3 regions of the Exiguobacterium sp. UBA1053 genome follow, and region 1 is predicted to be linked to each of the others. Evidence: riboswitches for the same ligand, from Rfam matches in the RefSeq annotation. Region 1 holds a riboswitch; each other region holds the start of a gene.
What was found. A riboswitch is a leader RNA that binds a small molecule or an ion and turns the genes downstream of it on or off. The one in region 1 is predicted to bind S-adenosylmethionine.
Positions count from the first base shown of each region.

Region 1 (4,155 bases):
GTCTTGCCGTGTTTCTCTGCGATTTCCTTGAAATCGTTGATTTCGAGGAATTTCCCTTGCATGAGTGGGCTCCATGCTTCGACTTGAATGTTGTGATCTTGCAAGTATTCGTGCAGTTCGTGTTGCGGTAATTGTGGATGCAACTCGACTTGGTTGATCATTGGTGCCATCAAGCCCTCTTCTGCCAATGTATCGAGGTGATGTTCTTTGAAGTTCGAGACACCGATCGCTTTGATCTTGCCTGCTTCATACAGTTCAACCATTGCTTTCCACGCTTCGATATAGCCTTCGACCGGCCAGTGGATAAGATAGAGGTCAAGATAATCTGTTTCGAGACGTTCGAGCGATTCTGCGAATGCTTCCTTCGTCCGACCGGCACGAATATCATCGTTCCAGACTTTTGACGTTAAGAAGAGATCCTCACGTTTCACGCCGCTTTCCTTGATTCCTTTTGCGACACCGCGCTCGTTTTTGTAGACAGCAGCCGTATCGATATGACGATAGCCGACACGTAATGCTTCAGCGACAGCAGCAGGTGCTTCTGTCTCTTCATCTACTTGCCAGACACCGAATCCGATTTGGGGAATCGTAATACCGTTTGAAAGTTTTGCGTATTGCATGTGTTACTCCTCCTCATAAAACGTAGTTTAGATTTGCTCGTTTAGTTTAGCATGAACGAACGAAGACGTCCGTTTCCATGCTCATGTAGGAATGAAATAAGGTAAAATAGAAAAGAATCGTGAGATTTAATCGTGTGTTAAAAGAGGGGGAGAAAAGATGGCTCAAAAGAATAAAAAGCTATCCAAATGTACTTGGCTTAGCATTGGCGCCTTGTTAGTAACGCAGGCAGTGGGTCTGTTTCTTAGTGCGCGAAAGTCAGGACGTAATCCATGGGTGTGGGGAGGCGCTGGACTCGTTCAGTTCCCGCTTCCGGCAATCGCTTACTTAATCTTAGAACGACAAGCGAAGCAGAATAAATAATAAAACAGGTCCAATCGTCGACGCGATTGGACCTGTTTTATGGTTACGAAGAAATTTTTTCTTGCTTCGTCGCTGTCTTCTTCATGCGTGGTAAGCCGAAGAAGATGGCAATTGATCCACAGACGAAGAGGAGGAACGGATAGAACAGATACGGAATCAGTTCCGGTGAAGCCGTTTTCGTCAATTCTGCTGCGATCAATAGTTGTGCTCCATACGGAATGATGCCTTGAATACCACAAGAGAAGATATCAAGGATACTCGCCGATTTTTTTCGATCGACTTCATACGTATCGGCAATTTCAGCTGCCAGTGGTCCAGCGACGAGAATCGAGATCGTATTGTTTGCAGTCGCGAGATTCGTTGCGCTAACGAGTGCTGCCATACTGAACTCGGCACTACGACGCTGTGAAATCTTGCGTGTCAGCGTCTCTTTTAAGAAGGCGATTCCACCGTTGAACGTAATCAAGCTGACGAGACCACCCATGAGGAGCGTCAAGATGGAGATCTCCGCCATGCCCAACATGCCTTCAGACATCGAGAGGACGAATCCACTTAAGCCGAAGCTACCATCAATCATACCGATGATGCCGGTGAGTAGCGTACCACCAATTAAGACAAGGATGACATTGACGCCGAAGATCGCAAGAACGATGACAGCGAGATATGGAATCAACTTGTAGAATTCAAAGGCTTTTGCTTCGACGACGTCACCAGAACCGGAAACGAATGCGAGCAGGATGACCGTCAAAATAGCAGCCGGTAGGACGATCATGAAGTTCGTCCGGAATTTATCGCGCATGTTCGTTTTTTGGGTTCGGACGGCAGCAATCGTCGTATCCGAGATGAACGACAGGTTATCGCCGAACATCGATCCACCAACGACTGACGCTGCTGCGATCGCAACGTTGATGCCTGTCGCTTCATGAATACCGAAGGCGATCGGCGCGAGTGCAGCAATCGTTCCAGTCGATGTTCCCATTGCCATCGAGATGAAGGCAGCGATGATGAACAGACCACTCATCAGTAATGACGGAGGTAGGAACGTCAAAGCAGCATTGACGGTTGCATCGATGGCACCGATTGCTTCTGCCGTTCCAGAAAACGTACCGGCTAATAAGAAGATGAAGACCATGATCATGATATCGGGATTTCCGGCACCCGTTGCGATTCGTTCGACCGTTTGATTGATGGATCCTTTCGTTGTGATTGCAGCAAAAATCAAAGCGATCAGTGCGGCGATAAGGATCGGAAATTTGTAAAAGTCGTCATAGAAGATCCCGGCTCCGATGAAGAGAACCAGGAATACGACGAGAGGAAGCAGTGCCCATTTGTTAGGCGTGATCGTTTCATTCATTGTTGACACCTCGTTTCTCAAAGATACAAAAAAAGACCCCTTCGCAAGAAAGAAGGAGGTCTTTATGAAATAAAGACGCTCTTCTTATCTCTCAAGCTTTCGCTTGCTGGATTTGGCACAGTACGAATCAAATCGTCCGCTGCCGAAACATCATTGGGCCAGTCCCTCCGTTTCTCGCGATAAAAAGAAGTCATTCAATTGTTGTAAAACACGTTTCTTACCGTACCGCATTGAGTAACGCGTGTCAACTGTACTTTACTGAAGTGCCTTTTTCAATGTTTGGACGTTTTCTTCCATCAACTTGAAATAAGAACTGTTTTGTTGCGCTTTCGTGACCGACTCTAGATTATGAATCGTCACGGATTCAGCTCCGATTTCTTTTTGGATGACACGTGCAACCTTAGGTGAGACTGTCTCTTCGAACGCGACGTATTTCAAATCATGCATCCGTGCTTCTTTCACTAAAGCGGCCAGTTGCTTTTGTGACGGTTCATCAGAAGGAGAAATTCCCGCGATCGGCAGTTGTGTGAAACCATATCGTTCTGCGAGGTAACCATAAGCGGCATGCGTAACGAGAAGCTCTTTTTTCGAACCATCAGCGACCGCTTGTTTGAACTCTTCATCGAGTGCGTCAGCTTGTTGATCGAACGCCTTTAAGTTTTTCTCGAATGTTGCTTTGTCTTTTGGTACTTCTTTTGATAGAGCAGTTGTAATCGAGCGTGCCATTGCTTTTGCGTTGACAGGGTCGAGCCAGACGTGTGGATCGTATTTTCCGTGGTCATGCCCCTCTTCTTCATGCGCATGTTCATCTGTTGCATGATCATCATGCCCTTCTTCTTCGTGGGCATGTTCGTCTTCTGTATGCCCTTCTTCTTCATGTGCATGAAGTGTAGCATCCGATTCTAGCAAGTTGACATCCTTACTCGTCTCGACGAAGCGGACATCCGTGCCTTTTAGACTCTCCTGGATTTTTTTCGAATACGGCTCGAGCGTCGTACCGGTTAAGAGGAATAAGTCGCCCTTGGCAATCTCAGTGAGTTGTTTTGACGTTGGCTCGTAAGAGTGGGGGTCTGCTCCAGGTGGGACGATCATCTTGACGTCGACTTGATCCCCACCGATTTCACGGGCAATAGCAGCCGTCGCGAACGTTGATGCATAGACTTCTGTCTGGGTTTTATCTGAAGTCGATGAATCGGTATTTGAACCGCAAGCAGCGAGGACACTTGCACTCGCGAAGGCGACCGTTAAAGCAGGAATGATTTTTTTCATTATATGATACCTCCATTATTAAAACGTAACTATTCCGATTTGGACTTTCTCACTATAGCGGAACGCTGATGAAGCGTCAAGTAGGAATACCGAGACGTTCGACATCTTTTAAAACGGGGTAAAAGGATAATAAAGTGAAGAAACTGGTACGTCTTTTGGAGGTGATCAAGTGAAACGTGAAACTGCATGGCTAATGGGGGGAGCTGCGTTATTGACGACGGCAGCAGCGGGAGCGAGTATCTGGAACAATTATGGTGCATTGCTTCGATGGACCGAACCCGCCTTGCCACTCACAGAAAAACAACTGGCACCGCGGACGCTTACCTACAAACAGGTGGGAGACCGCATCTTACAGCTCGATCTCTATTATCCACCGGGTGAGGGACCGTTTCCAGTTGCCATCTACGCACACGGTGGTGCATTTGTTCGTGGAGAGCGCGATGACATATTCTGCTTTAGTCCAATCGTCGACCGTCTGCTTGAACTCGGAGTTGCCGTCTGTAGTATTGATTATCGTTTGTTCGAAGAGGGCAGTTATTTTCCGGATAACC
Region 1 covers NZ_DCDO01000011.1:13,944-18,098, reverse strand. Annotated here, with positions in the region: gene B3G15_RS07005 (aldo/keto reductase) at 1-620, opposite strand, end outside; gene B3G15_RS07000 (hypothetical protein) at 778-981, shown strand; gene B3G15_RS06995 (Na+/H+ antiporter NhaC family protein) at 1,025-2,335, opposite strand; SAM riboswitch class I at 2,417-2,521, opposite strand; gene B3G15_RS06990 (metal ABC transporter solute-binding protein, Zn/Mn family) at 2,591-3,604, opposite strand; gene B3G15_RS06985 (alpha/beta hydrolase) at 3,774-4,155, shown strand, end outside.

Region 2 (4,155 bases), on a different contig from region 1:
CGATGCGTGCGATGCACACACTCGAGCACTTACTTGCTGAAAACATCCGTAACTACTCGGATGATGTCATCGATGTCTCGCCGATGGGATGCCAAACAGGTTTCTACATGGCGATGATGAACTTCGACTCGGTCGAAAAAATGAGCGAACTCGTTGAGAAGACGTTGAAAGACGTCCTCGCAGCAGAAGAGATTCCAGCGCAAAACGAAGTCCAATGTGGATTTGCGAGCGCACATGACCTCAAAGGAGCGAAGCACTATGCCGAGAAAATGCTTGCCGGTCGTGATGAATGGGACATCGTCTTCGGATGATCGCGAACAACGTCCGCGACCTCGTCGGAAACACACCACTCTACGAGATCACTTCATTCGATTTGCCTGCTGGTACGCGCATTTTGGCGAAGCTCGAATGGATGAACCCTGGGGGCAGCGTCAAAGACCGCCTTGGCATTCAACTCGTTGATGCAGCAATCGAAAACGGACATGTGACACCAGGCGGTACGATCATCGAGCCGACAGCCGGGAATACCGGCATCGGCTTGGCGCTCGCCGCTAAGAAATACGATCTCCAAGTCATCTGTGTCGTTCCGGAAAAATTCAGTCAGGAAAAGCAGACGTTGATGCGGGCACTCGGCGCAACCGTCGTCAACACGCCGACTGAACTCGATATGCAAGGGGCGATCGACCGGGCAAAAGAACTCGGTCAGGAAATTCCGAACAGTTACGTTCCGTTACAATTCGAAAACGAAGAGAACCCAGTCACGTATCAGCGGACACTCGGTCCTGAGCTGATTGCGGACTTGCCGCACATCGACTGGTTCGTTGCCGGTTGTGGTTCAGGTGGTACGTTCACCGGAACAGCGGACTTCTTAAAACAACGTCTCGGTACAAAAGCAGCAATCGTCGAACCGGAAGGCTCCGTCTTAAATGGTGGTCCAGCCGGTCCTCATAAGACAGAAGGCATTGGAACAGCAAAATGGCCAAGTCTCGTTCCGCGTGAACTCGTCGACGAGATTCATACGATTTCTGACCGCGATGCATTTGACGCGGTTCATACACTCGCTGCTCGCGAAGGATTACTCGTTGGTAGTTCAGCAGGTGCAGCGCTCGTTGCTGCGCTTGATATCGCGAAGCGTCACCCCGGCAGTACGATCGTCACCGTCTTCGCAGACAGTGCCGAACGCTACTTGAGCCAACAAATCTTTGAAAAGGTGGACGAAACTCATGCGTAAGAAGACAGCATTGATTCATGGAGGAACAGGTGTCGACCGGGCAACAGGAGCCGTCACACCTCCGATCTATCAAACAAGCACATACAAGCAGGATAAAATCGGTCAACTCAAGGACGGATACGAATACTCACGGACAGCGAACCCAACACGGACGAGCATCGAACGATTGATTGCGGATCTCGAAGGTGGCGCACGTGGTTTTGCCTTCGGTTCTGGGATGGCAGCGATCCATGCCGTCTTCCACTTACTTGAGTCTGGCGACCACATCGTCATGACCGATGACGTCTACGGTGGTACGTTCCGCTTGATGCAACGCGTCTTACCGAAGTTCAACATCGAAGTGACATTCGTCGATACGACGGACCTTGCGGCAACGGAAGCAGCGATTCAAGACAACACGAAGATCGTCTACGTCGAAACACCGACGAACCCGTTGTTGAAAGTTACGGACATTGAAGCAATCGCAACAATCGCAAAACGTCACGATCTTAAACTCGTCGTCGACAACACGTTCGCGACACCATACCATCAACAACCACTCGCACTTGGTGCAGACATCGTCTTGCACAGTGCGACGAAATACATCGGCGGACATTCGGACGTCGTCGCTGGACTTGTCGTCGTCAAAGATGATGCGCTCGGCGAAGAGCTGCACTTCATCCAAAACTCGACAGGCGGCGTGCTTGGACCGCAAGACAGCTTCTTGCTCGTCCGTGGTCTTCGTACACTCGGTATCCGGATGGATGCGATCGAAGAGACAGCACATGATCTCGTTGCGTTCCTACAAGCGCAAGATATTGTCTCAAACATCTTCTACCCGGGACTTGCATCGCATCCTGGTCACGACATCCAAGCGAAACAAGCGACTGGATTTGGTGGGATGATCAGCTTTGATGTTGGTTCAGCAGCGAACGCAGAAAAACTCGTCGAGGCGACACACTTCTTCACACTTGCTGAAAGTCTTGGTGCCGTCGAGAGTCTGATTTCCGTTCCGGCACGGATGACGCACGCGTCGATCCCAGCAGAACGTCGGGCAGAACTCGGTATCACGGACGGTCTCGTTCGGATTTCAGTTGGACTTGAAGACGCAGAAGATTTGAAAGAAGACTTAACACGTGCTTTCACGTTCCTCGAAAAAGTTTCTGAAAAAACTGTTTGACAACAAAAATAACCCCTGCTAATATTCAGAATATATTCTACAAACTTAATACCGAAACTCTTATCGAGAGTGGTGGAGGGACTGGCCCGATGAAACCCGGCAACCGCGGATCTAATCCGAAGTGGTGCTAATTCCAGCAGACAAAAGTCTGGGAGATGAGAGCAAATGGTTTTGTGTACTGAAAAGTGCGCGCGTTTGCTCTAAAACGCGCGCACTTTTTTTATTTTAGGAGGGACAGTTGTGATTCGTTTACAAGACGTAGGAAAGATTTATCGCTCAAAGCGCGGAGCGGTCGAAGCCGTCGCGAATGTCGATCTGACAATCGAGCGCGGTGAAATTTTTGGAATAATCGGTTATTCCGGAGCAGGGAAATCGACTCTGATCCGATTACTGAATATGCTCGAAGCACCAACGAGTGGTTCGATCCAAATCGATGGTGTTGAAATGACATCACTGAAACCAAAAGAATTACGAGGCGTCCGCAAGAATGTCTCGATGGTCTTCCAACACTTCAACTTACTATGGTCACGGACGGTTGAAGAGAACATCATGTTCCCACTCGAGCTAGGTGGCTTCCCGAAAGCACATCGCAAGGAACGGGTAGCGGAACTGATCCAACTCGTTGGTTTGGACGGACGCGAAAAAGCTTATCCGTCACAATTATCCGGTGGTCAAAAACAACGTGTCGGTATCGCTCGGGCACTGGCATCGAACCCGGACGTTCTCTTATGTGACGAGGCAACAAGTGCACTCGATCCGAAGACGACGGACTCAATCCTTGAGTTACTCGTCGACATCAATGAAAAACTGAAACTAACGATCGTCTTGATCACACACGAGATGCACGTCATTCAAAAAATCTGTCACCGGGTCGCCGTCATGGAAGCCGGTAAAATCGTCGAGCAAGGACCGGTCGCAGAAGTCTTCCGTCATCCGAAGCAAGCGATGACGAAGGAATTCGTCAAACAATTGACGTCACCGTCAGAGAACGAGTTAACGTTCGCGAAACTACGCGAACGCTACCCAACCGGAAAAATCGTTCAGTTGACGTTCGTCGGATCGACAGCGGAAAGCCCGATCCTCGCGGAAGTCATGAAGGATTCACCGGTCCTGTTCAATATCATCGGCGGAAACGTCGGTCAATCGCAGGAAGGGGCACTCGGTACACTGTTCATTCAGTTGATCGGGGAAACAGAAGCAACACAAGCGGTCATCACGAAGCTTCAAGCCAGTGATGTTGAAGTGGAGGTGGATCACCGATGATTTCATTCTTTGACAACCTAGATTGGGACATGGTGTGGGAAGCGACAGGCAGTACCGTCTATATGACGGCAATCGCTGGGGTTTCGACATTCGTTCTCGGTTTGATCATTGGTTTACTATTGTATGCGACAAACGAAGAGTTATTGTTCAAGAATCGGGCGTTCTATTCAGTGTTGAGCTTGATCGTCAACGTCTTCCGTTCGATTCCGTTCATCATCTTACTGATCTTATTGATTCCATTTACGACAGCGATCGTCGGTTCGTTCCTCGGACCAACGGCAGCATTACCGGCACTGATTTTCGGTGCTGCACCATTTTACGGTCGGATGGTTGAACTCGCGTTACGTGAAGTCGATAAAGGTGTCATCGAGGCAGCTGAATCGATGGGGGCGACGAAGTTCCAAATCATCTATAAAGTCTTAATCCCGGAAGCGTTGCCTGCCATCGTTTCTGGTATCACGGTCACACTCGTCTCACTTGTCGGTTATACGGCAATGGCCGG
Region 2 covers NZ_DCDO01000013.1:679,297-683,451, reverse strand. Annotated here, with positions in the region: gene B3G15_RS11180 (S-ribosylhomocysteine lyase) at 1-311, shown strand, start outside; gene B3G15_RS11175 (PLP-dependent cysteine synthase family protein) at 308-1,231, shown strand; gene B3G15_RS11170 (bifunctional cystathionine gamma-lyase/homocysteine desulfhydrase) at 1,224-2,390, shown strand; SAM riboswitch class I at 2,448-2,552, shown strand; gene B3G15_RS11165 (methionine ABC transporter ATP-binding protein) at 2,631-3,653, shown strand; gene B3G15_RS11160 (methionine ABC transporter permease) at 3,650-4,155, shown strand, end outside.
Region 2: linked by a shared signal. The riboswitch ahead of B3G15_RS11165 (methionine ABC transporter ATP-binding protein) and the one ahead of B3G15_RS06995 (Na+/H+ antiporter NhaC family protein) in region 1 are both predicted to bind S-adenosylmethionine.

Region 3 (4,155 bases), on a different contig from region 1:
TAATGGATGCGACCGATACCGATACACGCATCATCGGACGTTCCGTCGGATTCGTCCGACGTGTCCTTGATGGTCCTTACGTCGAACGACTCACAGTAGAGACACCTGCTGCTTTTCTCGATCAGACGAATGAGTCGTATCATATTACAGGCGCTCTTGAGGGCGATGAGGAGAAAGGATATGTCAACGCTGGACTGGTTGCGGGATTGATTCATGATGTGCCGACTGTTGCGGAGTTGTTTACGCGCATGATGACGGAAGCAGAGGAACAGCTGAAACAAACGACGACTCGTTTTACGACATGAGCATATAGTGAGGGACCCGTGATGCCACTTGTGGACAGCGGGTTTTTTCATGTTTTTTTGAAAATGGGACATTTGTCCTTTTCAAGTAGGGCACGAGTAAGGTCTACTCTAGTGTAGAGATTAAAGGAGGAGATGACGTGCAAGGAGTCGTGTTTGCTTTGATGAGCGGTCTGTTCATCGCCCTGCAAGGCATATTCAATGCGCGCCTTGCGACAGGCGTCGGACCGTGGTTGTCCGTATTGATCGTCCACTTTGTGGGTCTGATGGGTTGTTTAGTCATTTACAGTTTCGTACGAGATCGGAAAATCGGTGGCTTCCGTCAGTTACCATGGATTTATGCGAGCGGCGGTTTGATTGGCGTGCTAGTCGTCGTAACGGAACTGACAGCAATCCAAAAACTCGGGATGACATGGGCGATGTGTTTATTACTCGTCGCACAGATTTTATGTGCGTTTGTGATTGATTTAAAGGGATGGTTCGGTGTCTTAAAAAAACAAGGAAATCGTGGTCAATGGGTTGGTGTGGGTCTCATACTTGCAGGAGTTGCGATTTTCTCACTTGCCTAAAGGGGGGAAATGAACATGGAAAGCGTCATTCAACAGTATGGACTGGATACGATTTTGACGGAAGAGACGCGCGCTTGGTTGCGTCAAGAAACCTTCCAAAAAGGGGAACTCCTCTGTACGACAGGGGCAGCGATCGACCGGATGTACTTCATCGTCGCAGGCAAAGTTAAGATATCTGCTGCCTCGTCAGAAGGGAAACAACGGATTCTACGATTCAAGACACCACTGACAGTGATCGGTGACGCTGAGTTCATCAACGAACGGGAAGTATTGAATACGGTCGAAGCGGTGACCGACGTCGAGGTGTTGAGCGTACCGTATGCGATTTTACGCGAGCACAATACGACGAACGTCTTTCTGCAATTTTTATTACGCACGATCACAGCGAAGTGGTATGCCGACTCGAAATCAGCGTCGCACCATGTATTGTATACAGTTGAAGAGCGATTTGCAGGATATTTGTTGTCGATCGCTTCTGAAGCCAGTGACAGTTTGTTTTATCAGGAGATGCGGACGTCGAACCTGCATGACGTCGCTGACTGGCTTGGAACGAGTTATCGCCATCTCAACCGGATCATCACGAAATTATGTGAAGAGGAGATTCTCGTTCGACGACGCGGGAAAATCATCATCGTCGATCTGGAGCGGGTTCGCGAGAAGGCGAACGGTAACAGCTATGAGTAAGGAGGAACGAACATGGTAATAGGCATCGTGTGTGCCGTGTTGGCAGGGATGTTAATCAGTTTACAGACGGTATTGAATGCTCGGATGAGTGACGCGTTCGGTGCTTGGGCGACAACGACGCTCGTCTTCTTCGTCGGCTTCATCGGAGCAAGTGTCACGTATGTTCTGTTTCGTGGTGGAACAATCGGGCAGATCCAAAACGTATCACCACTCTATTGGTTTGGTGGACTTGTCGGTGTTGGCGTCGTTTTTTGTGTCATGCGTGGAATTCAATTACTTGGTCCGTCCGTCGCGATCTCTGTCGTTCTGATTTCGCAGTTAAGCTTTGCTCTCGCTGTCGATACGTTCGGCTGGTTCGGTTTACCACAAATTGATTTATCGTTCGGTCAGCTCATCGGTCTCGCCGTCATGGTATGTGGGATCTTCGTTTTGAAGCGGTATCAAGTCGTGGCGCCGGAAGAGAAGGCGGCGGATCAAGTAGAACGTGTTTCATGACTTATTTTTTTCATAACAATGAAACAGGTCAGCAAACCAACGTTTACTGACCTGTTTTTATATGCATTTTTTTGAATTAAACCGTCGTCGTATCTTTCCATTCCTGCTCGATGAAGGCATCGCGACCAGAGGCAGCACGATCTTTTTTATAGTGTTCTGGATTTTTCTTATGGAAGTCTTGATGATACTCTTCCGCCGGATAAAATTCAGAAGCGGCATCGATCCGCGTTACGATCGGTTGTTTGAAACGATTGCTTGCAGCAAGAGCGTCACGAGAAGCGATCGCTGCTTCATGTTGAGCGTCCGTATGATAGAAAATCGCTGGTGCGTACTGCGTGCCGCGATCTTGGAATTGACCTTCTGCATCCGTCGGATCCGTTTGTGGCCAGTAGAGTTCGAGCAGACGCTCGTACGGGAACAGACTCGGGTCAAACGTGATTTGGACGACTTCGAGATGTCCCGTCGTTCCTGTTTTAACTTGCTCGTATGTCGGGTTATCGACGTGTCCGCCCATGTAACCCGATACGATTCCCTCGATTCCTGGTAATTCTTCAAATGGTGTCACCATGCACCAAAAACATCCACCTGCAAATGTTGCTTTTTCCATCTGTCTCTTCCTCTCCGTGGGAAATCCCCATTGTATGTCTGACAGCGAGAAAACGAAAACGACTCCTTCGCTTGGTTGCAAAAGGAGTCGCCGCTTTTTATCAACCAAAGCTTTCGCTTTGCTGGTCGTAGCACCTTGCTATGCGCAGGTTGCTGGGACGTCATCGATCCAGATCTCTCGGTCCACTCTTGATAAGGGTATATGAAGTTGATGTCATTCGTTATCATTGTTGTGATGATACCATTCAAAAAGAAATAAAGTCAATCCTTAGGTTTCAAGGCACGTAAAACCGTCGCTCCGAGTGTCTTCGCACCAATCAACAACGCCTGTTCGTTGATTTCGTACTGCGGATGATGCTGTGGATAGTTGACGCGACCGTCCGTATATCCGGAGCCAGTAAAGAAATAACTTCTCGGGACATGTGTTAGATAATGCGCGAAGTCATCCGCAGCCATCATTGGTTTGAGTGCCCGGACGGATGCTTCCGGTAAGAAAGAAGCGGCTTCCTGAACAAGTTTTGTCTCGTCCGGATGATTCCAGAGTGCTGGATAACCAGTCGTGAAGTCGATTGAATAGGTAGCACCGATGCCGGCACATGTCGTTTTGGCGACAAGATCGACTTCTTGTCGGAGCTGATGCCGCAATGTCTCATTGAACGTCCGGATTTCCCCGACGATGCGTGCTTCACCCGTGACGATGTTCGGAGCCGTTCCCGCATGGAAAGAACCAATTGCAAGAACAGCAGGCTCAAACGGATCGACCCGTCGACTGACGAGATGCTGTAAGTTGCAGACGAGCTGCGCTCCAGCGACGAGTGCATCTTTTGTTTTATGTGGTGCTTGGGCATGCCCGCCTTGACCGTGGACGATGATTTCGAATTCGTCGATCGCACATAATGTATGTCCTTCCCGAAACCCAATCGTACCAACCGGTAAATCATTTTCGAGATGTGTCGCAAAAATCGCATCGACACCTTCGAGGACACCGGCTTCAATCATTTGAATTGCTCCACCGGGAAAGACCTCTTCACCATGCTGGTGAATGATTCGAATCGTTCCTTGCAATTGATCACGTAACGGATAGAGCGTAGCAGCCAGGGCCATCACCATTGCCGTGTGACCATCATGCCCGCAAGCATGCATGATACCAGGATGGATCGACCGGAAAGCAAGCGTTGTCTCTTCCTGAAGTGGTAATGCGTCAAAATCTGCGCGGACAGCAATCGTCGGACCAGGTTGTTTACCTTCAATCGTCGCGACGACCCCACGACCTCCAACGGCTGTTTGATGAGGAATGCCTCGTTCTGTGTAAAAGGCAGCAATCCGTTCTGGTGTGCGGACTTCTTGGAAGGACAGTTCCGGATGCCGGTGGAAATCACGACGTAACGCGATCATCGTGGGTTCAAATTGTTCAAGTGCTTCAAAAAGTTGAGTTTGCATCTTCAAGCTCCTTTGACGTGTGTCTTTTCGTGAAAATGGGTACAGATACAGGTAATCAC
Region 3 covers NZ_DCDO01000006.1:39,286-43,440, reverse strand. Annotated here, with positions in the region: gene B3G15_RS05490 (NAD(P)H-dependent flavin oxidoreductase) at 1-305, shown strand, start outside; gene B3G15_RS05485 (DMT family transporter) at 443-871, shown strand; gene B3G15_RS05480 (Crp/Fnr family transcriptional regulator) at 887-1,555, shown strand; gene B3G15_RS05475 (DMT family transporter) at 1,568-2,050, shown strand; gene msrA (peptide-methionine (S)-S-oxide reductase MsrA) at 2,127-2,657, opposite strand; SAM riboswitch class I at 2,752-2,855, opposite strand; gene B3G15_RS05465 (M20 metallopeptidase family protein) at 2,918-4,096, opposite strand.
Region 3: linked by a shared signal. The riboswitch ahead of msrA (peptide-methionine (S)-S-oxide reductase MsrA) and the one ahead of B3G15_RS06995 (Na+/H+ antiporter NhaC family protein) in region 1 are both predicted to bind S-adenosylmethionine.